2 regions of the Micromonospora matsumotoense genome follow, and region 1 is predicted to be linked to the other one. Evidence: predicted binding sites of a transcription regulator. Region 1 holds the regulator's gene; the other holds the start of a gene.
The links. Region 1 encodes HspR, which represses chaperone genes until heat shock. Its sites were predicted from a motif close to TTGAGTNNNNNNNACTCAA; they were not measured.

Region 1 (14,740 bases):
CCCGGCGGCCCGGTGCCGGTACGCCCCTCGACCGCGCCCGCCACCGCCGGCACCCCGGCGGCCTCGGCCAGCGCCCGGTCCAGGGCACGGACCGTCCCGGCGTCCGGGACGTGCCCCGGGGCCTCGACGGCGACCAGTTCACCCAGGGCCGCCGCCACCGTGTCGGCGTCGCCGGAGAGCCGGCGCAGCGCGGCCTGCCGATCCGACACCGCCCGTTCCAGCGCCTCCCGCAGCCCGGTCATCCCGTCCGGCTCGACCGCCGTGGTGGCCAGCAGCGGCACCCCGTCGAGCCCGTCGACGTCGAGCAGCCGCCGCAGGTCGGCGAGGACCCGGGGCAGCTCGGCCGGGGGCAGCCGGTCGGCCTGGTTGAGCACCACCACCGTCACCTCCCGGTGCCGGTGGAACTCGCGCAGGTAGCTGTTGTGGATCACCCGGTCGGCGTACTTCTGCGGGTCGACCACCCAGACCACCAGGTCGACCAGGCCGAGCAGCCGGTCCACCTCCAGCCGGTGGGACCGCTGCACCGAGTCGAAGTCGGGCAGGTCGAGCAGGATCAACCCGTGCAGGGCCGACTCGTCGTCGCCGTCCAGCGCGCTCTCCCGGACGAACCGGTGCCGGGGCAGCACGCCGACCCAGTCGAGCAGCCGGTTGCCCCCGTCCAGCGGCCCCCAGACGCAGGCGTGCGCGACACCGGTGGTGGGCCGGCGCACCCCGACCGGGGAGAGTTCCATCTGGGCCAGGGAGTTGAACAGGCTGGACTTGCCACTGCCGGTGGCGCCGGCCAACGCGACCACGGTGTGGTCCCGGGACAGCGACAACCGGGTGCCGGCCCGTTCGACCAGGGTGTGCGCGCCGACCAGCCGGGTGTCGGGCACCTCGCCGTCGACCGCGTCGAGGAACCGGCGGATCGCGTCGAGGCGGGCCACCAGGGCATCGGCGTCGACACGCTGGTCACCCCGGAGCGCTTCGCGCATCCGGCCGACGATGTTGGTCACCGGGAGCCGTCCTCGGAGGTCGGGGTCGGGATGGGCAGGGCCTGACCGGCCCGGTCGGCGAGGCCGCTGCGGTGCCGGGCCACCTCGACCCGGCCGCCGGCCCGGCGCAGCCCCGCGCCGGCCTCCGCGCCGGGTCGGGCCGCGTCGGTGCGGTCCAGGTAACGGGCCGCTTCCTCGTCCAGCAGTGCGCGGACCCGCTCCAGCAGGTCACCCCGGGCCTTCGCGGCGAGGGTACGCACCGCCTGGTCGCCGAAGATCGCCTGGAGCACGGCCTGCGCGGCGACGGTGGTGCCGGCGCCGGTTGCCACCTCCAGCCCGGTCGGGATGAAGGCGGTGGAGGCGAAGACGGCGATCATCACGGCCAGCCCGGTGGCGTTGACCGCGTACGCGGCCGTCCGGGCCACGAACCGTCGGTCGCCGCCCTCCTCCCGGACCAGCTCCAGCACCCCGCGCTGCCAGTCCCGGACCAGCCGCTCGGCCCGCTCGGGCAGGTCCGCCGAGGCGTGCGCCAGCGGCGGGTCGAGCAGCGCGACCCCGGCCGGGTTCGCCTTCCAGGCGGTGTACGCGCTCTCCGCCGCCTCGGAGGCGACCCCGCGCAGCAGGGTGACCAGTTGCGACTCGATGGCGTTGCGCAGGTCGGTGGCGGGGGTGGCGGGCCGGCCGGTGACCGCGGCGACGACCCGGTCGCGCAGCCGGCCGATCCGGGCCTCCAGGGTCCGGAAGAACTCGCCGGTGCCGACGAACTCCTGCCAGCGGGCGAGCACCTCGCCGCGGAGCAACCGGCCGTCCTTCAGCCCCTCGGCCACGGTCCGGTGCGCGCCCCGGTAGGCGGCCCGGACCCGGTCGTCCAGCGCGTCGGCGGCGGCCACCTGCTCGTCGGCCGCGTCGGCGAGCATCTCCACCGTGGGGTGCAGCGAGGCGAGCGCGCCGTCCAGGGTCTGCCGGACCACGGCGGCCCGGGCCTCGGCGTCGGCGGCGAGCCGGGCGAACCAGCTGCCCAGGGGGGCGGTGACCCGGTCGGGCAGCAGGCCCTGGCCGTCGACCCAGGTCTCCGGCAGGACGAACAGCGGTGCCGCACCGAGCTCCTGGGCGGCGAGCATCTCGGACAGGTGGGCGGCGACCTCGTCGGCGGCCTCGGGAGGCACCCGGTCGAGCACCATGGCGATCGCGGCCCCCCGGGAGCGGGCGGTGCGCAGCAGCTCCCACGGGACGGCGTCGGCGTACCGGGCGGCGGTGGTGACGAAGAGCCAGAGATCGGCGGCGGCGAGCAGTTGACCGGCGAGGGCCCGGTTGGCGTCGACCACCGAGTCGATGTCGGGGGCGTCGAGGAAGGCCAGCCCGGGTGGGAGCGCGGGCGCGGTGACCAGCTGCAGGGTGCCCGGGTCCTCGCTGGGCTCGTTGGTGCGGGTCAGGCCGGGCAGCAGCTCACCCTGGCGGAACCAGGCGGAGTCGGCCGGGTTGCAGACCAGCACCGGGGACCGGGTGGTGGGGCGGAGCACACCGGCGGCGCTCACCCGGGCCTGGACCAGGCTGTTGACCAGGGTCGACTTGCCCGCGCCGGTGGAGCCGCCGACGACCACGAGCAGTGGGGCGTCGAGTCGGGCCAGCCGGGGCAGCAGATAGTCGTCGAGCTGGTCGGTCAGCGTCCGGCCGGTGTGCCGGGCGGGTTCGGCCGAGGGCAGCGCCAGCGGGAACCGGGCCGCGCCGATCGCGGCCCGCAGGCCGGTGAGGGCGGCGGGCAGGCCGTCTCCGGTGGGGCCGGGCGGCGTCTCGTCGGTCTCCGACGGCCCGGTGCGGGCGGCGACGGTGGGCGCGCCGGACCGGGTGGCGGGATCGCCGTGCGTCGTCACCGCTAAAGCGTGCCCGACCGAGGCAACGGAGACAACCGGAGGGTAGTAACGGTCAGGTTGCGTCGGGTCGGCTCAACTCGACTTGCGCTTTGGCGATCGCGTGGCACTATTGAGTCAAGTTCACTCAACTTGTGGTGTGGTCGCTACGGGCGGCCCCCCGGGCAGGCCCTCTGACCTGCCCACCCGTAACGAACGAAGCGAGGAAGCGAAGATGGCACGTGCGGTCGGTATCGACCTCGGCACGACGAACTCCTGCGTCAGCGTTCTCGAGGGCGGTGAGCCCACCGTCATCGCCAACGCTGAGGGCTCGCGGACGACCCCGTCGATCGTCGCGTTCGCCCGCAACGGCGAGGTGCTCGTCGGTGAGGTCGCCAAGCGCCAGGCGGTGACCAACCCGGACCGGACCATCCGCTCGGTCAAGCGGGAGATCGGCACCAACTGGACCGTCGACATCGACGGCAAGAAGTACACCCCGCAGGAGATCTCGGCGCGCACGCTGATGAAGCTCAAGCGGGACGCCGAGGCGTACCTGGGTGAGCAGATCACCGACGCGGTGATCACCGTCCCCGCCTACTTCAACGACGGGCAGCGCCAGTCCACCAAGGAGGCCGGTGAGATCGCCGGCTTCAACGTGCTGCGGATCGTCAACGAGCCGACCGCGGCGGCCCTGGCGTACGGGCTGGACAAGGGCTCCAAGGAGCAGACCGTCCTCGTCTTCGACCTGGGCGGCGGCACCTTCGACGTGTCCCTGCTGGAGCTGGCCGAGGGCGTCGTCGAGGTCAAGTCGACCAGCGGTGACAACCAGCTCGGCGGTGACGACTGGGACCAGCGGATCATCGACCACCTGGTGAAGACGTTCCGCGGCGAGCACGGCATCGACCTGGGCCAGGACAAGATGGCCCTCCAGCGGCTCCGCGAGGCGGCCGAGAAGGCCAAGATCGAGCTGTCGGCGGCCACCACCACCAACATCAACCTGCCGTACATCACCGCCGGCTCGGCCGGCCCGCTGCACCTGGACGTGACGCTCAGCCGCGCCGAGTTCCAGCGGATGACGCAGGACCTGCTGGACCGCTGCAAGGGCCCGTTCGAGCAGGCCGTGAAGGACGCCGGCATCAAGATCGCCGGTGTCGACCACGTGATCCTGGTCGGCGGCTCCACCCGGATGCCGGCCGTGACCGACCTGGTCAAGCAGCTCACCGGCCGCGACCCCAACAAGGGCGTCAACCCGGACGAGGTCGTCGCCGTCGGCGCGGCGCTGCAGGCCGGCGTGCTCAAGGGCGAGGTCAAGGACGTCCTGCTGCTCGACGTGACCCCGCTGAGCCTGGGCATCGAGACCAAGGGCGGCATCTTCACCAAGCTCATCGAGCGCAACACCACCATCCCGACCAAGCGCTCCGAGGTCTTCACCACGGCCGACGACAACCAGCCGTCGGTGCTGATCCAGGTGTTCCAGGGCGAGCGTGAGATCGCGGCGTACAACAAGAAGCTCGGCACCTTCGAGCTGACCGGCCTCCCGCCGGCGCCGCGCGGCGTGCCGCAGGTCGAGGTCACCTTCGACATCGACGCCAACGGCATCGTCAACGTGCACGCCAAGGACCTGGGCACCGGCAAGGAACAGAAGATGACGATCACCGGCGGCTCCTCGCTGCCGAAGGACGACATCGAGCGGATGCGCCGCGACGCCGAGGAGCACGCCGACGACGACAAGCGTCGCCGCGAGGAGGCCGAGGCCCGCAACGTGGCCGAGGCGCTCCAGTGGCAGACCGAGAAGTTCCTCGCCGAGAGCGGCGACAAGCTGCCGACGGAGAACCGGGAGCAGCTCAACGAGGCCCTCGGCGAGCTGCGCGGCGCGCTCGGCGGCCAGGACATCGAGAAGATCAAGGCGGCTCACGAGCGGCTCGCCCAGGTCTCCCAGCAGGCCGGTTCGCTGCTCTACTCGCAGCAGGCCGAGCAGGGGGAGCAGCCGGGCGAGGCCGGTCCGGGCGCGGGTGCCGGTGCCGGCGCGGGTGCCGCCGGGGCCCCGAAGGCGGGCGGCCCGGACGACGTGGTCGACGCGGAGATCGTGGACGAGGACAAGAAGTGACCGTCCGCGCCGAACTCACCGCACAGGGATCGAGGTAGTCGTATGACGGAGAAGCCACGAGCCGCCGACCCGGGCGCCTCCGGGTCGACGCCGGGTGGCTCCGAGCCCGCCGACGACGGGCCGCGGGTCGTCATCCGGAACAACCGCAAGCTCGGCAGGACCGAGGAGACGCCCGCCGCCGCCGACGCCGGGGCGGACGCCCCGGCCGAAGGGCTGGTCGAGGAGGCCGAGGTGATGGTCGACGAGATCGAGGCCGAGGCGACCGCGCTCGACGGCCCGGCACCGACCGGCCCACCGGTGGTGGACGCCCCCGCGCAGCCGGTCGACGGCAGCCCGACGGGCTCGCCGCTCGGCGCCGAGCTGGAAGCCCTCCGGGCCGAGCTGGACGAACGGACCCGGGACCTGCAACGGGTGTCGGCGGAGTACGCCAACTACCGCAAGCGGGTGGACCGGGACCGGGGCGTGGTCCAGGAGCAGGCGACCGGCTCGGTGCTGGCCGCACTGCTGCCCATCCTGGACGACCTGGACCGGGCCCGCGAGCACGGCGACCTGGTCGGGCCGTTCGGCACGGTTGCCGAGCAGCTCACCACGGCGCTGGGCAAGTTCGGCCTGACGCCCTTCGGTGAAAAGGGTGACCCGTTCGACCCGACCCGGCACGAGGCGGTCGCGCACCGGACCTCGCCGGACGTCGACGAGCCCACCTGCGTACAGGTGATGCGTCGGGGCTACCTGCGGGGTGAGCGGCTGCTGCGGCCGGCCATGGTCGCGGTCGCCGACCCGGAATAGTGCACGGCCATCCGGTCGCCCCGCCCACCCTCAGCCGGTGGGCGGGGCGACCGGGCCACATCTCATGGAAGGGGGTGGACCGGTGAGTTCCAAGGACTGGATCGAGAAGGACTTCTACGCCACGTTGGGCGTGGAGAAGTCCGCCTCCTCGGACGAGATCAAGAAGTCGTACCGGAAGTTGGCCCGGGAGTCACATCCGGACCACAACCCCGGTGACCCGTTGGCTGAGGAGCGGTTCAAGGGCGTCTCCGAGGCGTACGCGGTGCTCGGCGACGACACCAAGCGCCGCGAGTACGACGAGATGCGCTCGCTGTTCGGCTCGGGCGCGTTCCGTCGGGGCGCGCGCGGCACGGGTCAGCCCGGCGGTGCCCCGTTCGACGTCTCCGACCTGTTCGGCGGCGGTGGCGGGGACACCCGGTTCGGTGGTGGCGGCTTCACCGACCTGTTCAGCTCGATCTTCTCCGGCGGTGGCGCCGGTGGTGCCGGTCCGACGCGGGCACGTGGCCCGGCCCGGGGCCGGGACGTGGAGACCGAGGTGGCCCTCGACTTCGGGGACGCGGTGCGTGGTGTCACCCTGCCGCTGACGCTGCGCGCGCCCGGGGTCTGCGACACCTGCCACGGCAACGGCGCGAAGCCCGGCACCCAGCCGACCGCCTGCCCGGTCTGCCACGGCGCCGGGGTGACCACCCGGGACCAGGGGTCGTTCAGCTTCTCCGAGCCGTGCCGCAACTGCCAGGGCGTCGGCACGGTCGTCGAGGAGAAGTGCCCCGAGTGCCACGGCACCGGCGGGGTCACCAAGACCCGCACGCTGAACGTCCGTTTTCCCGCCGGGGTGGCCGACGGGCAGCGGATCAGGTTGGCCGGGCGGGGCGAGCCGGGTCAGCGGGGTGGGCCGGCGGGCGACCTGTTCGTCCAGGTGAAGGTCCGCCCGGACGACCTGTTCGGGCGTACCGGCGACGACCTGACGCTGGCCGTGCCGATCACCTTCGCCGAGGCGGTGCTCGGCGTCGACCTGCGGGTGCCCACGCTGGACGGCGCGGTGACCCTGCGCGTGCCGCCGGGGACCCCGTCCGGGCGGGTGCTGCGGGCCCGGGGCAAGGGTGTGGTGCGTCGCGACGGCCAGGCCGGTGACCTGCTGGTCACGCTGGACGTGGTGGTGCCGGCGACGGTGTCGGACGAGGCCCGGGCGGCGCTGGAGTCGTTCGCCGGCGCGACGCCGCCAGCGGCCCGGGAACATCTCGACGCACGGGTGCGTCGGGTCGGCTGACCGGTGGACGGGTGCGGAGGTGAGAGGGATGTCGGACGGGTTCGTCGGTTCGGGTGACCCTGCCTACGAGGCCAAGGTGCTGATGATCTCGGTCGCGGCACGGATGGCGGGAATGCACCCGCAGACGCTGCGTCAGTACGACCGGCTCGGCCTGGTGCAGGCCGGCCGGGCCGCCGGTGGTGGGCGGCGCTACAGCGTGCGCGACGTGGTGCTGCTGCGCGAGGTGCAGCGACTCAGTCAGGACGAGGGCGTCAACCTGGCCGGGGTGAAGCGGATCATCGGGCTGGAACGCCTGGTGGAGCAGGCCCAGCAGCGGGTGGCCCGGCTGGAGGCGGAGCTGGACGCCGCGTACCGGCGGATCGCCGAGCTGGAGACGCTGGCCAGCGGCTTCTCGCGGGGAGCCCTGGTGCCCACGAACCGTACCTCCACGGCGCTGGTCGTCTGGCGTCCCCGCCGCCAGCCCGACCGCTGACCGTCTGGCCTGGCCTGGCCCGTCTGGCCTGGCCTGGCCCATTTGGGCAAGATCCACTCTCTTGAGCGGAAATAGCGGTGTCCCACGGTGGGGACACCGCTATTTCGGCTCACGAGAGTGGATCTTGGGGAGGTTCCGTCCCTTGCGGGTCGGTGGTGATCTGCGGGCGGGGGGTCGGGGGTTTTCCGGCGGCGGAGTGGTCGTTCCCGCTAGCCTCTGAATCAGGGCCGACCGGCTCAATCCGGGCTCCGATGACGGGGGGAAACCGTGGCGGAATCGGCGAAGAAGGTGGCCCGGCAGGCGGAGGAGCGGCTCAACAAGGTGGCCGAGAACGTCCGGGAGAAGTTTGACCGGGTCACCGAGGGCAAGTTCTCCGACAAGGTCAAGGACGGCAGGTTCGCCGACCAGGGCGACCACGGCGTGGACCGGGGGCGGGCCGAGGAGAAACGCCGCAACCAGGGCGGATCGGCACGCTGACGATCCGCGACGTGCGGGCCGGGACCCACGGGGGGTCCCGGCCCGTTCGCCTCGCCGTCGGGTCAGGTCGAGGGGTTTCCGTGGCGGCGGCCCGTCCTGGGCCGGGGGAACAGTGGTGGCGGCCTGTCCTGGGCCGGGGGAACAGTGGTGGCGGCCTGTCCTGGGCCGGGGGAACAGTGGTGGCGGCCTGTCCTGGGCCGGGGAACGGTGGCGGCGGCCCGTTCGGGGCCGAGGCCACGGTGGCGGCGGCCCAGGCCTGGGCCGGGGTGCGCCGTCGGTCAGCCGAGCCGGCGGTTGTCCCGGACCAGGCCGCCCTCGCACCAGTCGTGGTAGGTGAAGAGTTCCTGCCGGGCCAGCAGCACCCGACTGTTGTACGCCCAGTTGCGCACCAACTCGTCGCCGTCCCGCTCGGCCTGCTCCACCAGCTTGCGGAAGCGCCGCCGGGGGTGGGCGCGGAAGTTCGTCCGGATGCCGTCGGCCGCGTAGATGTAGAGGCAGTGCAGGGCGAAGCGGCGTGCCGGACAGGTCGGGTCCAGCGCCAACTCGAAGAGGGTGAGCACCAGGTGGTCGCCGGAGACCAACAGATCCCAGTCCTGGGGCAGGGAGGTCAACGGCACCGAATCCGGCTGGTACGCCCAGGCCCGCAACTCCCCGGGCGACGGGTCGACGGGGTTGGCGAAGCCGTGGAACGGCGGACCTTGCACGCTCACCGGCAACCTTCCGCTCACACCCGCGGGGTGCCTCCGTCCGCCGCGAGACCCTGGCCTGCTGGGGCGCAACGCTAGTCGCCGCTGCCCGGCCGACGGAAGACCCCGCCGGGAGCAATTCGGCAACGGAGGTCCTGGTCAGGCCACCCGTGTCGGCGGCCTGACCAGGCAGCTCTCAGTCCGTGGCGGGCATCGGCCGGGGGTGCCGGGCGGCGATCCGCCGACGCAGCCGCTGCTTGAACCAGCGCATGTCGGGCAGCCGGGCGAGCATCGGACCGGTGATGACGGTGATCAGCACGTACGCCGTGGCGAGCGCGGCCAGCTTGGGTTCGACGGTGCCGGCGGCGACGGCCAGACCGGCGATGACGATGGAGAACTCACCGCGCGGCATCAACGCGAAGCCGGCCCGCCAGCGGCCGGGCTCGGCGATGCCGGCCCGGCGGGCCGCCAGGTAGCCGGTGAGCAGCTTCGTCCCCATGGTGACCACGGCCAGCACGATCGCGGGCAGCAGCACCGGCGGCATGTCCCGGGGGTCGGTGACCAGGCCGAAGAAGACGAAGAAGACCGCGGCGAAGAGGTCCCGCAGCGGGGAGAGCAGTTCGGTGGCGTGGTGCGCCACCGGCCCGGACAGGGCGATACCGACCAGGAACGCCCCGACGGCGGCGGAGACCTGGAGCCGGGCGGCGATACCGGCCACCAGCAGGGTCAGGCCGAGCACCCCGAGCAGCAGCGCCTCCGGGTCCTTCGCCGACAGGGCGGCGGAGATCAGGTGGCCGAAGCGGATGGCGACGACCAGCACGATCACCACGGTGAACACCGCGACACCCAGCGCGATCCCACCCTTGACCAGGCCCACGCCGGCCAGCAGCGCGGTCACCAGCGGCAGGTAGAGCGCCATCGCCAGGTCCTCGATGACCAGCACGGAGAGGATGACCGGGGTTTCCCGGTTACCGACCCGGCCGAGGTCGCCGAGCACCTTGGCGATCACCCCGGAGGACGAGATCCAGGTGATGCCGCCGAGTACCACGGCGGCCACCCAGCCCCAGCCGAGCAGCAGTGCGAAACCGAAACCGGGCAGGGCGTTGAGCGCCGCGTCGATCAGGCCGGCCGGGGCCGCCGAGCGCAGGTTGCCGACCAACTCGTTGGCGCTGTATTCCAGGCCGAGCATGACCAGCAGCAGGATGACGCCGATCTCGGCGCCGACGGCGAAGAACTCCTCGCTGGCGGCCAACGGCAGCAGACCGCCGTGGCCGAACGCGAGACCGGCGACCAGGTAGAGGGGGATGGGGGAGACGCCGAACCGGCGGCTGAGTCGGCCGAGCAGCCCGAGCAGCAGCAGGAGCGCGCCGACCTCGACGAGCAGGGTGGTGGTTTCGTGCATACGCCTCAGCCGTCCGGGTCACTGTCGGCGAGGATGGCGGTCACGCCGTCGAGACCCTGCCGGGTACCGACCACGACCACCACGTCACCGGCCGCGAAGCGGAAGGTGGGATCGGGCGAGACGTTGACCTCGCCCTGCCGGAGCACCGCCACGATGGAGGCGCTGGTGCGGGTACGCGCCTTGGTGTCACCGAGCCGCTTGTTGACGTACTTCGACCCGGCCGGAATGGCGATCTGCTCGGTGAGCAGCCCGGCCGCCTGCTCGCGCAGGCCGGAGAGCTGACCCAGCATCAGCGACGCGCCGAGGATGTCGGCGAGCGCTTCCGCCTCGTCGTCGGTCAGCGGGACGTCGTGCTGGCAGGAATCAGGATCGTCCGGATCGTAGAGCACCAGGTCGCGGCGGCCATTGCGGTGGGATACCACGCCGAGCCGGCGGCCGGATTCCGTCATCAGATCATGACGTACGCCGATTCCCGGTAAGGGGGTCTGTTCGACACGTACTCGCACGGACGAGAGGCTATACCCTGCGGCCAAGCTGGGCCCGGCGGACGTCTGCGCTGCTGGTGAGCACTTTGCGGCCGGCACCGGCTGTGGTCGCCGGCTCGCCGGTCGGTAACGCCGACCCGCGCTGCGGGATCAAGGGGAGGCTCTGCGCGGTGTGACGTAGGTTCCCTTGCCCTGGTGGCCTTCGATGAGGCCCTCCGCCTGAAGGATCAGTAGTGCGGAGCGTACGGGTTCGGCGGAAACCTCGTTGTGCGCGATCAACTCACGTAGGGATGGCAACTTGTCGCCTGGCGTGTACTCGCCGGAGGCGATCTTGTCGCGGAGTCCTGGGCAATGCGCTGACGGTCGGAAACTCGGGGCATGGCGGCAACTCCTGGTAGGCAAACCGGTCTCCGGTTGGCATTCGCGGCCTGGCACGACTGGGCCAGAAGGCGCGTCAGTCGTGCCAGCCCTGAGATCGACAGGACCGCGTCGGCGCGGCCATGCGAAGCGGCCCTGTCGTCGTACCGCCGAAGTGGGCTGCGACGGCAGGGCGGGCAGCCCGGCTGAACCGGCAGCCCGGCCGGGCTGCCCTTCCGGCACCGCGACACCGAGCCGTCCAACGAAGGAGCGCCATGGTGTACGAGTCGCTGCACCCACCGTCGAAGCTCTACCTTGGTCAACTCAATTGGGCCGATATTGCGGTGTCCGAGCCATCGCGATACCGCCATCGGGCCGATATTGCTCCGGGCGGGGAAGCGTGACCCGGCGGTGTGTGCTCCGGGCCGACCACGAGACCCCCTGCACCGCCCGCCTGCCCCGCTGACCCGGGGCTGGTCGGTGAGTAACTGCCGGCGTAGCGCCTTGCGGGTGCCTTCCGCCGGATCAGGACGGCAGGCGCCGCCAGGCCGCCGCCCGGCCCAGCCCCTCCGAAGCGATCACGCCCTCACGACGTAGGCGATCCAGTACGACACGGATCGTCGGGTCACTGATGCCGGGCAGCGCCGTGCGGATATCGGCGACCCGAAAGATGCGCGGAGCGTGGTGGAGCACGTAGTCGAGCACCCGGTCCTGCTTCGAACCGTCTGCCCGATCCGAAGCTGCGCGTTCGGCGAACATGCGATACGCGTTCGCCAGGATGTTGACGAAGTAGGTCAGCCACGGCCAGGGGTCGGCAGCACCGTCGTGCCAGCCATGGGTCGAGTCCAGCAGTGCCTGGTAGTAGCCGTCTGCGCTCACGGCGATCTGTTGCTCCAGGCTGACGTACCTCGACACCGAGTAGCCGGCATCCATCAGCAGGGCGTTGGTGAGTGCCCGCGTCACCCGGCCGTTGCCGTCCTCGAAGGGGTGCACGACGAGGAGGTCGAGTACGAAGAGGCCGACGAGGAGTACCGGATGGTGACGCCGCGCTGTCCTCTCGGCCGCGTAACGATCGATCAGTTCGGCTACGAAATAGGGCGTGTCCGACGCTCGTACGGGCCGGAAGCGGACAGTCACTTCGCCGCTGGCGGCGCGGTCGACGACGACGTTGTCCTCGGTCTTGAACTGACCGCCCGGCGCGGCGGTGTGGGCGAAGAGCAACTTGTGTAGATGTAGCAGGAGGCCCGGATTCAGCGGTCGCCAGGCGCCGTGGAAAAGGTAGTCCTGCGCGTCCCGGTAGCCGGCCAACTCCTGCTCGCTGCGAGTTCTCAGGTTGGTGACCCGGCCGGCGAGGATGCGGTCGGCCCGGGCACTGTCGTCGACGACGATCCCCTCGATGGCCGACGAGGCGGTGATGCTCGCTACCCGGGCCCGGTCGGCCAACTGGTTGAGTAGCCCGGGTAGCTGGTCGCGGTAGAGATCCTCCGATCCCCGGCCGACGTCCACGGTGCTCAGTGCCGTCACGACCGAGCCGGGAACGTGGCCGATGCAATGGTCCAGGTCGGCGAAGCTGAGCACGGCAAACTCCCGATAAAGTACCTAACGATGAGGAGAGTTATTTAGTTTAGTGGTTTCTTTGGGTAGTTTGCGGTGCGCGCCTCGGCGTGTTCGGTCCTGACTCATTGTGGTGTGAGTCACACCACCAGAGTTGAGCGGAATAGGCTCAAGTCTGGTGGTGTCTGTTCTAGTGGACACGCCGATCCCGGGGGAGCCCATGAACACGGAACGACTCACCACCAAGAGCCGCGAAACCATCACCGGTGCCGTCGCGCTGGCCAACCAGCGTGGTCATGCCACCGTGGAATCCTGGCACCTGCTGCTGGCCCTGCTCGACACCGACGGCTCGACCGCCGCCGGGCTGCTGCGCGCCGTCGGTGCCGATCCCGCCGAGCTGCGCCGGGTCGCCCAGCGCGCGGTCGACGCGTTGCCCGCCGCGCGCGGCTCCAGCATCGCCGAGCCCACCCTGGCCCGCGAGTTCGTCAACACCATCGGGGCCGCCGAGCAGATCGCCCGGCCGCTCGGCGACGAGTACACCTCCACCGAGCACCTGCTGGCCGGCCTGGCCCGGGTGGGTGGCGCGGTGTCCCACGCGTTGAAGTCCGCCGGGGCCACCGAGGAGACCCTGGTCGCCGCGTTCCCGACCGTGCGGGGCGGGGACCGGCGGGTCACCACCGCCGACCCGGAGCAGACCTACCAGGCGCTGACCAAGTACGGCGTCGACCTCACCGCCAGCGCCCGGGACGGCAAGATCGACCCGGTGATCGGCCGGGATTCGGAGATCCGCCGGGTGATCCAGGTGCTCTCCCGGCGTACCAAGAACAACCCGGTGCTGATCGGCGAGCCCGGCGTCGGCAAGACCGCGATCGTCGAGGGGCTGGCCCAGCGGATCGTGGCCGGCGACGTGCCGGAGTCGCTGCGGGGCAAGAAGCTGGTCTCGCTCGACCTCGGCGCGATGGTCGCCGGGGCGCAGTACCGGGGCCAGTTCGAGGAGCGGCTCAAGTCCGTCCTGGAGGAGATCAAGAACTCCAACGGGCAGGTCATCACGTTCCTGGACGAGCTGCACACGGTGGTCGGCGCGGGCAAGGGCGAGGGCTCGATGGACGCCGGCAACATGCTCAAGCCGATGCTGGCGCGCGGCGAGTTGCGGATGGTCGGCGCGACCACCCTCGACGAGTACCGCGAGCACATCGAGAAGGACCCGGCCCTGGAGCGCCGCTTCCAGCCGGTGCTGGTCGGCGAGCCGACCATCGAGGACACCATCGGCATCCTGCGCGGCCTCAAGGAGCGCTACGAGGTGCATCACGGCGTCCGGATCACCGACGCCGCGCTGGTCGCCGCCGCGTCGCTGTCCGACCGCTACATCACCGACCGGTTCCTGCCCGACAAGGCGATCGACCTGGTCGACGAGTCCGCGTCCCGGCTCCGGATGGAGATCGATTCCCGGCCGGTCGAGGTGGACGAGATCGAGCGGGCGGTCCGCCGGCTGGAGATCGAGGAGATGGCGCTGGCCAAGGAGCCCGACGCCGCCTCCGCCGAGCGGCTGGAGCGGCTGCGCAAGGAGCTGGCCGACAAGCGCGAGCAGCTCACCGCGCTGTCCGAGCGCTGGCAGACCGAGAAGAGCCACATCACCAAGCTGTCCACCGCCAAGGAGGAGCTGGAACGCCTGGGCGGCGAGGCCGAGCGGGCCGAACGCGACGGCGAGCTGGAACGCGCCGCCGAGCTGCGCTACGGCCGCATCCCGGCACTCCAGGTCGACCTGACGAAGGCCGAGGAGGAGCTGGCCCGGCTCCAGGCCGACGGCGCGATGCTCAAGGAGGAGGTCGGCGCGGACGACATCGCCGCCGTGGTGGCCGCCTGGACCGGCATCCCGGCCGGCCGGCTGCTGGAGGGCGAGACCGCCAAGCTGCTCCGGATGGAGGAGTCGCTGGGCGGCCGGGTCGTCGGCCAGGCCGAGGCCGTCGGTGCCGTCTCCGACGCGGTACGCCGGGCCCGGGCCGGTGTCGCCGACCCGGACCGCCCCACCGGCAGCTTCCTCTTCCTCGGCCCCACCGGCGTCGGCAAGACCGAGCTGGCCAAGGCGCTCGCCGAGTTCCTCTTCGACGACGAGCGGGCCATGGTCCGCATCGACATGAGCGAGTACGGCGAGAAGCACTCGGTCGCCCGCCTGGTGGGTGCCCCGCCCGGTTACGTCGGTTACGAGGAGGGCGGTCAGCTCACCGAGGCGGTGCGCCGCCGGCCCTACTCGGTGATCCTGCTGGACGAGGTGGAGAAGGCCCACCCGGACGTCTTCGACATCCTGCTCCAGGTGCTCGACGACGGT
Region 2 (14,740 bases), 3.7 Mb from region 1:
CGCACCGACCCGACGGTGGGCCGCCCCGGCACCGGCTCGGCCGTCGCGTTGTCGTCGGCGGCCAGCCCGACGGCCAGCCCCCGCTCGTTCATCCCGTCGAAAGGCAGCAGCGGCGCGTCGAGCAACCGACGGTCCCCGGTCGGGTCCGGGCCCACCCCGAGATAGGAGAGGTCGACCAGGGAGACCGAGGCGTAGCCCTCGGGCGGGTCGGTGCGCAGCACCATCGCCGGGTTGGCGTCCCAGTCGAAGTTGCGGGCGAACAGCGGCCGGGCCGGGTCGCCGGAGGCGGCGAAGAGGGAGCAACCGAACGGGCCGGTCTCCGGCCGGGCGTCGGTGCCCACCGTCGGGTCGTACCCGCCGACGTAGGTCATCTCGTAGAGCGGCAGGTCGTCGACCTTGCGCAGGCTGTCCAGCGTCCGCCGGGCCTGCTCCGGGTCCTGTCGGGAGGCGACCGGCGGGCTCGCGGCGCCCCGGTCGGTCGAGGTCGGGCCGGTGGGGGCCGAGCCGGTCGGGTTCCCCTCGGCACAGCCGGTGGTGACGAGCAACAGGGCCAGTCCGGCCCCCAGCAGCATCCTGCGCATATCTCCTGAACGCTAGGGCAGGCATCGCGGGATGTCCACCGTGGCCGTGGGCCGCCGGCGGCACCGGCGGTGCGGTCGGCGCGCGGGCGCTCCCGGCGGACCGGCGCGGAACCGCCCGGGGGTGCGGGTCACCGGAGGGTGCGCGGCTCGCCGGAGAGTGCGGCTCGCCGGAGAGTACGTGGGTCGCCGGAGAGTACGTGGGTCGCCGGGAGCGGCGGGTGGGCAGTTCCGGCGGACCGGCGTCGGACCTGGGCCGGCTGTGCGAGGATCGTGCGCCGTGACACCTGCCGGCGGGACACCGCCCGTCCCGACCGACCGCCCCCGCCGTCCGAGGCTGCAGCCGCTGGACCGGGTGGCGATCGGACTGGCCCTGCTGGGCCTCGGCGCGGTGGTCACCGGGCTGCTCCCCCGGGCCGACGCCGCAGCGACGCTGCACCGCATCCTGCCGCTGCTGCTCTTCCTCGGCGCGGTGGTGGTGCTCGCCGAGTTGACCGCCGTCGCCGGCGTGTTCGACGTGCTGGCCACCCGGCTGGCGATCGTCGCCCGGGGCAGCTTCGCCGCCCTGTTCCTGCTCTGCGTCGGGTTCGCCTCGCTCACCACCATCGCCCTCAACCTGGACACCACCGCGGTCCTGCTCACCCCGGTGATGATCGCGCTGGCCCGCAAGCTGGGTGTCGCCCCGGGGCCGCTGGCGATGACCACGGTCTGGCTGGCCAACACCGCCAGCCTGCTGCTGCCGGTGTCGAACCTGACCAACCTGCTCGCCGCCGACCGGATCGCCCTGGCCCCGGCGGCGTACGCGGCCAGGATGGCGTTGCCGCAGGTCGCGGCGATCGGGGTGACCATGGCGGGGCTGTGGCTCTGGTACTGGCGGCGGGGTCGACGCGACGCCGAGCGGTTCACCCCTCCCCCGCCGTACCGGCCGGCGGACCGGCTGCTGTTCGGCACGGCGGTCGCCGGCTGCCTGCTGCTCGTCGGCGGCATCCTGGCCGGGGTGGAGATCGGCGTCGCCGCCGCCGTCGCCGCCGGCCTGGTGGTGCTCGGCTTCCTGGTCCGGTCCCGACATACCCTGCGCCCGGCACTGCTGCCCTGGCGGCTGCTGGTCTTCGTGACCGGCCTGTTCCTGGTGGTGCAGACCCTCGGCCGGCACGGGCTGGACGACCTGGTGTCGGTGCTGCTCGGGGACGCCGGTGGCACGGTGGGGGCGCTGCGGGCCGGTGGCACCGGCGCGTTCCTGGCCAACCTGGTCAACAACCTGCCCGCCTACCTGGCCGGGGAGGCGGTGCTCCCGCCCGGCGACGAGACCCGGCTGCTGGCGCTGCTGATCGGCACCAACGTCGGCCCGCTGGCGGTGCCGTGGGCGTCGCTGGCGACCCTGCTGTGGTTCGAGCGGTGCCGGGCCGCCGGGGTGACCGTGCCGTGGGGCCGGTTCGTGGCGACCAGCGCGGTGGTCGCGGTGCTCGCCACGGTCGCCGCGGTGCTCGCCCTGCTGGTGGTCGGCTGACCGGCGACCCGACGATCCGGCCGTTCGCCCGGCGTGGTGGGGCGGTACGACCGGCCGTCAGACCCCCATCTCGGCCTCGTACGCCGAGCGCAGCCGGGCCTGGGCGGCGGGGGCCAGGCAGACGTGCCAGGCCGGTCCCTCGTCGATGACGTTCAGTTCACCGGCGGCCTGCCGGGCCAGCAGGATCTCGGCCAGCACGTCCCGCGCGCCGAACCGGGCGTACCAGGCCAGTTCCAGGTCCACCGCCCAGCCTAGGCAGTGGCCGCTGGGGAGCATGGCCGGGTACCCGAGCCGACGCAACCGGTACCGGTGCTCGGCGCTGTGGGCCAGGCTGGTCACCCACAGCGGCGGGGTGCCCGGCGGGGCGGACCGGGCAAACTCCCGGGCCAGGTCGTTGAGGAGCGCGACGATCTCCCGGCGGGTCCGCCGGAACGGCACCCCGGTGGTGCGGGGGGTGGCCTCCGGCAGCAACCGACGGCGCACGGCGTGGACGCCGCGGCCGAGGGCGCCCGCCGGCTGCTGCCGGTAGCGGAAGCCGAGCAGCCCGCGGCGGCGCAGCCACTCCAGGTCGATCAGGTCGGGGTGCGTGTCGACCTGTTCGTCGGTGCGCAGGAGCGGGGCGTCCCGCCACCACACGAGGTCGATGCGGGAGAGCAGGTAGATCCGGACCAGCGCGGTCAGGTCGGCGGCCGAGGTGCGGTCGTCGGGCTGGTGCCGGGCCAGCTCCAGCAGCAGGGTCTCCCGGGCACCGAGCACGCCCTGGTCGGTGGCGTCGAGCACGTCGGCGATGGCCGGTTCGTGCAGCCGCTGGTCGAGCAGCACCTGACGGGCGGCGGTGGCGGCGGTGCCGGCCAGCGCACCCACCTCGACCAGCAACTCCGCGACCGCTTCCCGGTAGGCGTCGAGGTCGGGGGCGGCCGGCCGGAGGGCACGCGTCGGGACGGGCGTCCGCCGAGCCGGGGCGGGCGGGGTCACGCCGGGCTGGGGGCCGGGGCTTCGGCTGGGCACGCGCATGGTCGGTCCTCTCCCGGTACGCCACGGTGCGGATGAACCTGAAGGCACCGTAAACGCTGTGAACCGGTAAAGAACGAGCATTTGCCCCAGGACCCCCGAAGGGCGACGGGCTGCCCAGGAGACGGGCGACGACGACCTGGTCGACTGGACGTACGTCGGTGACGACGGGCGGCCCGATGCCACCGGCGACCACCCCGGGGCCGCCCGCCGGTGTGGAGCGGGCGGCCCCGGGTGGTCGGGGAGATCAGCGCAGCGTGCAGGCCGTCCCGTTCACGGCGAACCCGGTCGGGGTCGGGTTCGCGCCGCTGTAGGTGGCGTTGAAGCCGAGGTTGACCGAGCCGTTCGGGGCGACCGCGCCGTTGTAGCTCTCGTTGGTCACCGTCACCTCGCTGCCGCTCTGGCTGAACCGGCCCGACCAGCCCTGGCTGATCTGCTGGTTGCCGGTGAACCGGAAGGTCAACCGCCACGACGACCAGGCGGCGGCGCTGGTGTTGGCCACCGTGACGCTGCCGGTGAACCCGGTGCTCCAACTGTTCGCCGAGTACGTCACCGCGCACCCGCCGGCCGGCGGCGGCGTGGTGGTCGGCGGGGGCGGCGTGGTCGTGGGCGGGGGCGGCGTGGTGGTCGGCGGCGGCGTCACCGTGGGGGTCGGCGTCGGGTCCGGCCCGGTGCCGGTGCCGGCCTGCTCGGCCGCCCAGTGCACCAACCAGGCCATCGCCGAGTTCCAGTTGATCGCCACCTCGTTGACCGAGTACGCCCCGATGTCGTCGATGAAGCACTTCTGCGGCTTGCAACCGGCGAGCTGGGCCTGCACGACCGGGTCCTGCAACTCGCTGTTCGGGCCGCCGGACAGCGAACCGGGCGGCGCGGTGGGCAGCGAACCGTCGTTCTGGTTGGCCCAGAACCGGTGGTGCAGGTTGCGCACCGGCTTGTCCCCGTAGCCGGCCACGTAGGACTGGTTGAGCGGGTTGCGGCCGAGCAGGTAGTCGTAGGCGGCGTAGGCCCCGTTGCGGTACCGCGCCGTGCCGGTCAGGTCGAACGCCATGGCGAGCACGTTGGCGTTGTTGGCGACCGCGCCGTTGGAACCCCAGTAGTACGTGCCGTTGCCGCTGCCCGGGGCCGGGTAGCCCTGGTTGGCGGTCTGGGCGAGCATCCGGTCGGCGAAGCCGACGATCGCCGAGCGGATCGCGCTCACGTCGCCGCTGGCCAGGCCGGTCGGCACCAGCACGAGGGTGGTGTCACCCAGCCCGGCCGTCCAGCTCCAGTCGTACGCGCCCCGGGTGAAGCCGGCGCCCCGGGCGTGCGGGGAGCCGCTCAGGTCGTTGCGGTAGCCCGTCGAGCCGGTGGTGGCGTACAGCTCGGCCGCCGCCCAGTAGAACTCGTCGCTGACGGTGTTGTCCTCGTACGCGCCGCCGCCGGTGTTGTCGGTGGCGGGGGCGAGCCGGTTCGGGTTGGCCTTCGCCGCGGCGTACGCCTTCTCGGCGGCAGCCAGGGCCCGGGAGGCGAAGGAGGCGTCGAACGGCTTCCACAGCCGGGACGCCTGGGCGGCCACCGCCGCCATGTTGAGGGTGGCGGCGGTGCTCACCGGGGAGAGCAGCCGGGGCTCGCTGTCCAGCTCGGGACGGGTGGGTAGCGCGGTCCAGTTCTGGTCGTGGATCTTGTGGTGCACCATGCCGGCGTTGGTCCGGCCGGCCGGCACCTGCATCTTGAGCAGGAACTCCAGCTCCCAGCGGGCCTCGTCGAGCACGTCCGGCACCCCGTTGGCGCGCTCGGGGATGGCCAGCGTGCCGTCGGCGACGGCGGAACGGTCGGCCCCGGTCACGTACAGCGTGCGCTCGTAGATGTTCTGCAGCTGCCAGGTGGCCAGGCCGCCGTTGACCACGTACTTGCCCTGGTCACCGGCGTCGTACCAGCCGCCGCGCACGTCCAGCGTGTAACCGCAGGAGGTGCGGCACGGCACGTTGTTGTCACCCCGGTTCGGGGCGACGTTGACGTGCCCGGCCGGGCGGGCGTAGCGGGAACCGACGTACTGGGCGTCGATCGGGGTGCCGCTGCGCTGGTGGTAGAAGAACGCCAGCGAGTCACCGCGCAGCCGGCGCACCGGGTCGGCGGAGATGTCGAACGGGTAGCTGTTGCTCCCGCCGACCGACAGCACGTAGCCCGTGCCCGGGGTGTCATAGGCGGAGAAGTCCGCGATGTGCACCGAGTCGCCGGAGAGCGTGTCGGCTCCCCGTACCGTGGTCTGCCCGGACGCCACCGTGGCACCGGCGGCGTTGCGCAACGTCCAGCCGATCGGGGCGTTCGCGGAGTTCACGACGGTGGCCTGTTTGGGCAGCCCCGGCACGTAGGCGACCTGGTTGACCTTGACCGGTGAGCCGGGATCGGGGGCGGCGGAGGCGAGCTGCGGCACTGCCGCGAGCCCACCGAGGGCGAGCAGGGCGGCGGCCGTGAACGCGAGGGGACGCCGTCGGAATTGGTGGGGCATGGGGCCTCTTCCGGTGGTGATGACAGTGACCACCCGACCGCCCGGCGCAGCGGACATCCGCCGGGCGGTCGGGGGACCGTCGACGGGAGCGCTCCGCCCACCATAGACCAGCATCAGTCTGCCGGGAAGTCACCACCCACCGGGTGGACCGTCCGGGTGTCGCCGTCGTAACTGCGCGCCGCCACGAACCGACCCTCCGGCCGGTCGCCGCCGACCACCGCGCGGGCCCGCCGCCGGTCGTGGTCCCGGAAGCGCAGCGCGAGGCTCAGGTGCGGGACCCAGCGGCCCGGGGCGTGCCAGGGCCGCTGGCCGCCCGCGTCGTCGAGCGCCGCCCAGACGGCCCCGTGCAGGGCGGTCAGCTCCGGCGTGGGCCGGACCAACCAGACCAGCGGCGCGCTGCCGTCGAGCACCGTCACCCGCTCCAGCCGGACCGGCAGGGGCAGCGCGGCGTCGAAGAGCCCGGCGATCCGGTCGACCGCGCCGGGCGGGAACGCCTCGACGGCGGCCAGGGTCAGGTGCGGCCGGTTCGTCGGATGACCGTGCCGGGCCAGGCTGGGCAGCCCCGCCCCGGCCAACCTGTCCCAGGCGGCGCGGACCGTCTCTTCCAGCACCGGGCAGCAGAGCAGCTCGACCGTACGCACACCCGTCAGGCTATCCGGCAGACGCCGGGAGCCCGCCGACCTCCCGGGCGGTCCGGGCCGCCCCGGCACGGTCGGTCGCGCCGCGCCTGCGGACCGCCGTCGGGTGGTGGCGAGGGCGTACGGCGTACGCGACCTCGTCATCGGGGTGCCCTGCCCTGCACCCCGTGGCCTGAACGGGTCCGCCGCCGTTGTGCCGACCGGCACGGTTGTGCCGGTCGGCGCAGCGGCCCGACGGGGGTGATGGAAAACTTTGCCCCATGAGTTCCGCACCTACACCGACCGACCTCTCCGCTCCCGACGATTCCGACGGCGGGCCCGCCTTCGTCGATCTCGGGCTGCGCGCCGAGCTGTTAGGCGCCCTCTCCGCGCTCGGCTACGAGGAGCCCACCCCGATCCAACGGGAGGCGATCCCGCTGCTGCTGGCCGGCCGGGACCTGCTCGGGCAGGCGGCGACCGGTACGGGCAAGACCGCCGCGTTCGCCCTGCCCCTGTTGCAGCGGATGCCGGACGACCGCCGTGGCGGTGACCCGGTGTCGCTGGTGCTGGTGCCCACCCGGGAACTGGCCGTGCAGGTCTCTGAGGCGTTCCACCGGTACGGCAAGGATCTCGGTGCCCGGGTGCTGCCGATCTACGGCGGCCAGCCGATCGGCCGCCAACTGCGCGCCCTCGACCTGGGCGTGGATGTGGTGGTGGCGACCCCGGGCCGGGCCCTGGACCACATCGCCCGGGGCACCCTGCGGCTGGGTTCGCTGGCCACGGTGGTGCTGGACGAGGCCGACGAGATGCTCGACATGGGCTTCGCCGAGGACATCGAGGCGATTCTGGAGCACGCGCCCGCCGAGCGCCAGACGGTGCTCTTCTCGGCGACCATGCCGGCCCGGATCGACGGCCTGGCCCGCAAGCACCTGACGGACCCGGAGCGGATCCAGATCGGGCGGGAGCAGCCGGTGGCCGGGGAGGCGCCCCGGGTCCGGCAGAGCGCGTACATCGTCACCCGGGCGCACAAGCCGGCGGTGCTGGGTCGGGTGCTGGACGTGGAGTCCCCGACGGCGGCGATCGTGTTCTGCCGCAGCCGGGAGGAGGTGGACCGGCTCACCGAGACGATGAACGGGCGTGGCTACCGGGCCGAGGCGCTGCACGGCGGGATGAGCCAGGAGCAGCGGGACCGGGTGATGGGGCGGCTGCGCGCCGGCACCGCCGACCTGCTGGTGGCCACCGACGTGGCGGCCCGCGGGCTGGACGTCGAGCAGCTCACCCACGTGGTCAACTACGACGTGCCGTCGGCTCCGGAGTCGTACGTGCACCGGATCGGCCGGGTGGGTCGGGCCGGTCGGGAGGGGGTGGCGATCACCCTCGCCGAGCCCCGGGAGCACCGGATGCTCAAGACCATCGAGCGGGTCACCGGTCAGCGGATCGACATCGACAAGATTCCCACGGTGGCCGACCTGCGGACCCGACGGATGGCGCTGACCCAGGCGGCGCTGCGGGAGAGCCTGCTGGAGGACGACCTGGACCCGTTCCGGGTGATCGTCGAGTCCCTGTCGGACGAGTTCGACCTGATGGAGGTGGCGCTGGCGGCCGTCAAGCTGGCCCACGAGGCGGCCCTGCCCGGCTCCGACGACGAGGAGGAGATCCCGCAGGTGGCGGTCCGCGCGCCCCGGGAGTCCCGACCCGGGTTCGAGGGCCGGGGCGGGGACCGGCGCGGCGGTGGCAGCCGGCCGCGCACGGGCGGCACCGCGCAGGTCTTCATCGGCCTGGGTCGCCGCGCCGGGGTCCGCCCGCAGGACCTGGTCGGTGCGATCACCGGCGAGACCCGGGTGAGCGGCCGGGACATCGGCTCGATCGAGATCGCCGACCGGTTCTCCCTGGTGGAGGTGCCGCTGGGCGTCGCCGACGAGGTGATCGCGGGGCTGCGTAACAGCACCATCAAGGGTCGTAAGGCGACCGTGCGGCGCGACCGCGGCGGCGAGGGGAACTGACCCGACACGCGACACCGGCCCGCACCCCCGGACGGGGGCGCGGGCCGGTCGCGTTGCTCAGAGCGGGTACGGCCCGAAGCGGCCCCAGGCGACGATCGCCGCCAGGATCAGCAGCACCACGGTCATCGCGGTGCCGGGGTGTTCCTTGGCCCGGGCGTGCACGACGACCGCGCCGAGCATCACGATCACCAGCCCGACGGCGGCCAGCGGGGTGAGCACCGTGGCGATGCCGGTGAGGCCGGGCAGGACCAGCCCGAGCGCGGCCAGCACCTCGACCGCGCCGAGCGCCTTGACCTGGGTGGGCGGGACGTTCTCCACCCAGCCCATCCGGTCGCGCAACTTCTCCTTGGGCTGGGTGAGCTTGGTCAGTCCCGCGCCGGCGAAGAGCGCGGCGAGCAGGATCTGCAGGATCCACAGGAACACGTTCATGGGCGGTCGCCTCCGGGGGGTGCCACCGTTCGGTGGCGGATGCGGGAACGGGAAGGGTCAGGCTACGGCCCCGGCCGGCCCCCGACGCCCGGTGGGACGTCGGGGGCCGCGGTGGCCGGGGTGCCCGTGTGGTCACCGACCTAGCGGGCGGCCGCGTTGTGGGAGCCGCCGGACGGGGCCGGTCAGGCGGCGCCGACCGGCCGACCGCCGAGTGCCTCCGCGTCGATCTCGGCCGGCCGCAACGCCAGGGCGAGCACGTCGGCGACGTCGGCCAGGGTGTGCACGGTCAGCGCCTCGCGGACCTCGGTGGGCAGGTCGTCGAGGTCCGGCTCGTTGCGGGCCGGGATGATCACCTCGGTCAGGCCGGCCCGGTGCGCGGCGAGCAGTTTCTGCTTCACCCCGCCGATGGGCAGCACCCGCCCGGAGAGCGTCACCTCACCGGTCATCCCGAACTCGGGGCGTACCGGCCGGCCGGTCACCAGGGAGGCCAGCGCGGTGACCATGGTGATGCCGGCGCTCGGGCCGTCCTTGGGCACCGCACCCGCCGGCACGTGCAGGTGGATCCGGCTTCCGGCGAGGACGTTCGGGTCGAGGCCGTACCGCCGCCCGTTGGCCCGCAGGTAGGACCACGCGATGTGCGCGGACTCCTTCATCACGTCGCCGAGCTGCCCGGTCAGGGTCAACCCGGGCTCACCCGCCATGCTGGTGGCCTCGATGAAGAGCACGTCACCACCCGCGCCGGTGACCGCCAGCCCGGTGGCGACGCCGGGCACCGCCGTCCGCTCCGCCGACTCCGGGGTGAACTTCGGCCGGCCCAGGTAGCGGGCCAGGTTGCCGGTGTCCACCTCGACCGGTGCCGGGTCGGTTGCCAGGGCGACGGCGACCTTGCGCAGGATCTTGGCCAGGGCCCGTTCGAGCTGCCGGACGCCGGCCTCCCGGGTGTGCTCCCCCGCGATCCGGGCGAGCGCCTCGTCGGCCACGGTGACCTCATCGGTGGTCAGCCCGGCCCGCTGGAGCTGCCGGGGCAGCAGGTGGTCGCGGGCGATGGCGACCTTCTCGTCCTCGGTGTACCCGTCCAGAGTAACCAGTTCCATCCGGTCCAGCAGCGGGCCGGGAACGGCCTCCACCACGTTGGCGGTGGCCAGGAAGAGCACGTCGGACAGGTCGAGGTCGACCTCCAGGTAGTGGTCCCGGAAGGTGTGGTTCTGTGCCGGGTCGAGCACCTCCAGCAGGGCGGCGGCCGGGTCCCCGGCGTACCCGACGGCCAGCTTGTCGACCTCGTCGAGGAGCACCACCGGGTTCATCGAGCCGGCCTCGCGCAGCGCGCGGACGATCCGGCCGGGCAACGCCCCGACGTAGGTGCGTCGGTGGCCACGGATCTCGGCCTCGTCGCGGACGCCGCCGAGGGAGACCCGGACGAAGTTGCGGCCCAGGGCACGGGCCACCGACTCGCCGAGGCTGGTCTTGCCGACACCGGGCGGGCCGGCGAGGGCCAGCACCGCGCCGGAACCGCGCCCGCCGACCACCCCGAGGTTGCGCTCGGCGCGGCGGTTGCGCACCGCGAGGTGTTCCAGGATGCGGTCCTTCACGTCGGCCAGGCCGGCGTGGTCGGCGTCGAGCACCGCCCGGGCCGCCGCCAGGTCGGTGTTGTCCTCGGTACGCGTGCTCCACGGCATCTCCAGCACCGTGTCCAGCCAGGTCCTGATCCAGCCCGCCTCCGGGGAGGCGTCGCTGGCCCGTTCCAGCTTGCCGACCTCGCGCAGCGCCGCCTCGCGGACCGTCTCCGGCAGGTCGGCGGTCTCGACCCGGGCCCGGTAGTCGGCGGAGCCGTCCGGCTCGTCCTCGCCCAGTTCCTTGCGGATCGCGGCGAGCTGCTGGCGGAGCAGGAACTCCCGCTGGGACTTCTCCAGCCCTTCCCGGACGTCGCTGGTGATCTGCTCGGTGACCTCCTGCTCGGCCAGGTGCTCCTTCACCCAGCCGACGAGCAGCTCCAGCCGGGCGGTGACGTCCGGCGCGGCGAGCAGTTCGGTCTTCTGTGCCAGGCTGAGCCAGGGCGCGTAACCCGCCGCGTCGGCCAGTTCGGACAGGTCGGTCATCCGCTCCATCGCGTCGATGACCTGCCAGGCGCCCCGCTGCTGCAGGACCGAGGTCATCAGGGCGCGGTATTCCCGGGCCAGGTCGCGGGCGCGACCGGCGGGGGCGGGTTCGTCGAGTCGGGTGGCCTCCACCCAGAGGGCGGCGCCGGGCCCGGGGACCCCGGAGCCGATCCGGGCGCGGGCCAGGCCGCGCACCACGGCGGCGGGTTCACCGTCGGGGAGCCGGCCCACCTTCTCGATGGTGGCGATCGTGCCCACGGGGCCGTACTCGCCGTCGATGCGGGGCACGGCGAGCAGGCTCTTGTCGCCGCTGGCCCGGGCGGCGTCGATCGCCGCCTGGGTGGTCGGGTCGAGGGTCACCGGGATGACCATGCCGGGAAGCAGGACGACGTCGGTCAGCGGAAGTACCGGAAGGGTTGCCATCAGACACCTGCCATCACCTTGAGGTTGAGCGTGTCTCACTCAAGTCACCAACCGTTCCCCGTGTTCCTCAGTGTGACCCAGGACACATCCCGCCCGTGTCGCCACCACCCGCCAGCATTGGCCGGACCCGAATTTCCCAGGATTGACCCGACCCGCCAAATGAAAGAGAGGCGTATTGTTGCGGATTTGCCGTCAGATACGTCAAACTCTTAGCACACCCCGCTCAACACAGGGAGTAATGGCGATGGCAAGGAAAGTAATCACCGTTCTGACCGACGACCTCGACGGCGGAAAGGCCGATCGGACCGTCGAGTTCAGCCTGGACGGGGCGGCGTACACCATCGATCTCTCCGACGAGAACGTGGGGGTGCTGCGCAAGGCGCTCGACGCCTACATCACCGCTGGCCGTCGAATGGGGCGAGGTGCGGTCGAGGCCGGTCGCCCGGCTCGCCGCCCGGCTCGCGCCGGGGTCTCGGGAATGGATCGCGAGCAGAACCGCGCCATCCGGGAATGGGCGACCAAGAACGGCCACGAGATTTCCGAGCGCGGTCGCATCCCGGTCTCGGTCGTGGAGGCGTGGAAGAACCGCTGACCGGCGGTCAGGTCACGAACGGACGCGCCGGGGTCACGCTGAGATAACAGCGGCGACCCCGGCGCTTTTCGCCGTGTCCACAATTTCACCCATCGGCCCGTCGCCGAAACCCTTGCCGGCCCGGCCGGCCCTGACCACCGGAACGCGCCGCCCCGCAGGCCGCCGCCCGGAACAGGATCGCCACCACTGGCCGCACCACCCCGCGCCGGACCACGGCGTCGGCCTCCGGAGCGTGGACCCGTCCGAAAAGCCACGGGCCGCCCCGGGAGTTCCCGGGGCGGCCCGTGGCCGTCGTCGCCTGTCCGGTCAGTTGACCCGGATGCGTACCACGTCGAAGGCGGGGGTCTGGTTGGCCCGCTCCATCATCGGCACCCGGTGCGAACCGTCACCGGCCCAGACCGCGCACTGCGCCGTACCCGACTGCGGCAGGCCCGGGATCTGGATGGTCACGTCGTCGGACTGGTTGCCGCCCTTGCCGTCCTCGGTGGCCACGAAGAACGCCGGAACGTCCTGCGGGTTCGACGGGGCCTGGTTGGTGTTCTGCAGCATCCGGCAGGCGGTGTGGAAGTGGCCACGGGTGAGGCCCTGACCGTTGAGCACCGAACTCTCCACGTAGTAGCCGCCCTGGCCGGCCGCCAGGAACCGGTCACGGACCAGGTTGCGGGTGGAGACCTTCAGGCTGAAGGCCTGGTTGCGCTGCACCTGGTTCGGGAACTGCGTGATCAGCAGCGACGGGTTGCTGGCCGCCGCGCCGACCTCGCCGAACGCGGTACTGACACAGCGGTTGCCGTTCTGGAAGCCGTCGTGCGGCTGCAACCTGCTGTTGGCGCAGTCCTTCGCGAGCACGCCCAGGGCGTTGCCGTTGTTGCCGTTCTGGCCGCCGTTGTTGTTGCCGCCGTTGTTGTTCTGGCCGCCGGTGTTGCCGTTCTGGCCGCCGTTGTTGTTGCCACCGTTATTGGCGGCGACCTGGCAGCCGGCGAGTTGCTCCAGGCCCTGCGGGCGCTGGGCGAACCGGCCGATCGCGGTGGCGATCCGGTTCAGGGCGGACCGCCGCTTGTCGGCCAACGGACCGAGGATGGCGTTGTTGATGAACGCCTGCCCGTTGCGCCCCTCGGCCGCCAACCGCTTGTTGGCGTCGTCGATCTGGGTCTTCAGCAGGGCGAGTTCCTTGTCCACCTCGGCCTTGGCCTGCGCCGGAATCTGCGGCAGCCGGGGGGTCACCTGTGGGCAGGCGACCGTCGAGGCGAGGGTGGTCACCGGCGCGTTGCCGGCCTTGACGGCCTGGCACTCGGCAACGGACATCTGACCGTCACCCCAGTGGTTGCGGACCCAGCGACCGTTCTGCCAGGTCTGGGTGGTGCTGCCCCGCCCGCTCGGCGAGGTGGCACCGGGGCTCGGTGCGACACAGGCCGACGAGACGTTGCGGGCCTGCTGCTGCCGCGGCTTGTCCCCGGCCGATGAGATCTGGGTGACGGCGGCGATACCGCCGAAGACGACGAGCGCACCGACCGCCGCCAGCAGCCGCTTGCTCCGCGCGTTACCGGACGACCGGCGTGCCCCTGTGGACCTGCGCATCGAATTGCTCTCCTTCTCGATCCGGTGCCTGACTCGTGTCCCCGACGAGGAGACGACCTTCGGGTCGGTCTCCCCCACCGGGGTCACTGCGACGTTCCGGTCGCACGTCGATGGCCGACGATGCCTTTCCGCACCGTCCGCCGCGTCGGGTGGCGCGGCTGGGAAGATCCTGTCCATTCCCGCTTAGGTACGGGCCGGCCCGGACGAAGGTTCAAAGCGGATCAAGGAATCCAGGACCATTTTTCAGCCGGGCCGGAATGTCACCACACGTCGCCGGAGAATGACGGCGGGTCGTTACCGGGCTCAGTCCCCGCAGAGGTGATCGAAGGCGAACGGCGTGGCCAACTCGTCCCGCCGGTCCCGCAGCGCGCAGATCTGCCGCCGCAGATCGCCCCGGTCGAGCAGGGCCGATTCGTCGAACTCCACCCCGGCCAGCCGGTCGCCCACCGCCACCGCCGCGAGATCCTCGGCGAAGCGGGCGGGGTCCACCCCGCAGTGCCACCGCGCCTCGTGCACGGTGACCCGTTCCACCAGGCACCGGCCGGGCCGCACCTCGACCCAGCTCCACCCCTCGGCCAGCCCGTCGCGCCAGCGCACGTGCAACCCCCGCACGATGGGGTCACTGAGCCGCCGCGACACGTACGCCTCGACGGCCGCCGCCCGGGACAGCGCGCCGAGGTCGTTCACCGGCCCGGTGCGCCCGTCGGGCAACCGGCCGACGATGTCGCGGTAACCGACCGGGGCGTCGTCCGGGTCGTCGCAGGAGGTGGCACCGGCGGCGTAGGCGCGGGCGTCGAGGACGTACGTGACGATCCGGCGGCCGTGTCCGGCGGCCCGCAGCGTCGGCGAGCCGATCCGCAGCACCGGCAGGCCCACTGCGGCGCACACCGCCGCGGCCATCCGCTCGGCGCGCTGCCCGGCCGAGCCGGCCGGCGCGGTGGGGCCGACGGTCAGGGCGAACAACGGGAATCCGGTGTCGGCCGCGCAGACGACGTGGTCGAACTCCTCGCGCAGGGCCGAACTCCACTGGTGCCCGGTGACCCCCGCCGGCCGCCGCGACACCAGGTCACCGAGTCGACGGGCGGGGTACACCGCCTGGCCGGCCCGGACGAACAGCGGCGCGTCACCGGCCGGGACCGGCCGCAGCCGGGCCCCGTCGTCGGTGGCGGTACGCGTCATCGTCGGTCCGTCCGTGGCAGGAGAGGTGACCGGCCGAGTCTAGGACGTCGGCCCCCGTTTCCGCCTCGTCGGTGCGGCCGATGGGCGCGTTACCAGGCGGTTGGTGTGCCCCGAGCGCGATCTCTACGCTCACGGGGTGCTGCACGACGGACCGGCCCCGGAACTGTTGACCAAGCGGAGTCTCGTCACGGTCTCCCACGCCATCGAGCGGTCGGCGCTGGCCACCGCCGAGGACGGCCCGC

Region 2: lon (endopeptidase La) is a predicted target of HspR. The motif match lies at 11,177-11,195, and genes of this name have one in related genera.

What each region holds. Positions count from the first base shown of each region.
Region 1 covers NZ_CP192025.1:169,564-184,303, forward strand. Annotated here, with positions in the region: partial or broken gene ACQP1S_RS00865 (GTPase) at 1-974, opposite strand, end outside; gene ACQP1S_RS00870 (GTPase domain-containing protein) at 992-2,845, opposite strand; gene dnaK (molecular chaperone DnaK) at 3,057-4,928, shown strand; gene grpE (nucleotide exchange factor GrpE) at 4,971-5,714, shown strand; gene dnaJ (molecular chaperone DnaJ) at 5,797-6,981, shown strand; gene ACQP1S_RS00890 (heat shock protein transcriptional repressor HspR) at 7,010-7,453, shown strand; gene ACQP1S_RS00895 (hypothetical protein) at 7,721-7,930, shown strand; gene ACQP1S_RS00900 (hypothetical protein) at 8,209-8,640, opposite strand; gene ACQP1S_RS00905 (cation:proton antiporter) at 8,813-10,018, opposite strand; gene ACQP1S_RS00910 (cation:proton antiporter regulatory subunit) at 10,024-10,524, opposite strand; gene ACQP1S_RS00915 (winged helix-turn-helix domain-containing protein) at 10,654-11,160, opposite strand; gene ACQP1S_RS00920 (Fic family protein) at 11,386-12,438, opposite strand; gene clpB (ATP-dependent chaperone ClpB) at 12,635-14,740, shown strand, end outside.
Region 2 covers NZ_CP192025.1:3,866,823-3,881,562, forward strand. Annotated here, with positions in the region: gene ACQP1S_RS17025 (linear amide C-N hydrolase) at 1-581, opposite strand, end outside; gene ACQP1S_RS17030 (SLC13 family permease) at 934-2,085, shown strand; gene ACQP1S_RS17035 (hypothetical protein) at 2,143-3,099, opposite strand; gene ACQP1S_RS17040 (glycoside hydrolase family 9 protein) at 3,344-5,584, opposite strand; gene ACQP1S_RS17045 (2'-5' RNA ligase family protein) at 5,698-6,225, opposite strand; gene ACQP1S_RS17050 (DEAD/DEAH box helicase) at 6,483-8,204, shown strand; gene ACQP1S_RS17055 (DoxX family protein) at 8,262-8,633, opposite strand; gene lon (endopeptidase La) at 8,816-11,152, opposite strand; gene ACQP1S_RS17065 (histone-like nucleoid-structuring protein Lsr2) at 11,397-11,744, shown strand; gene ACQP1S_RS17070 (hypothetical protein) at 12,051-13,319, opposite strand; gene ACQP1S_RS17075 (hypothetical protein) at 13,623-14,498, opposite strand; gene ACQP1S_RS17080 (DICT sensory domain-containing protein) at 14,635-14,740, shown strand, end outside.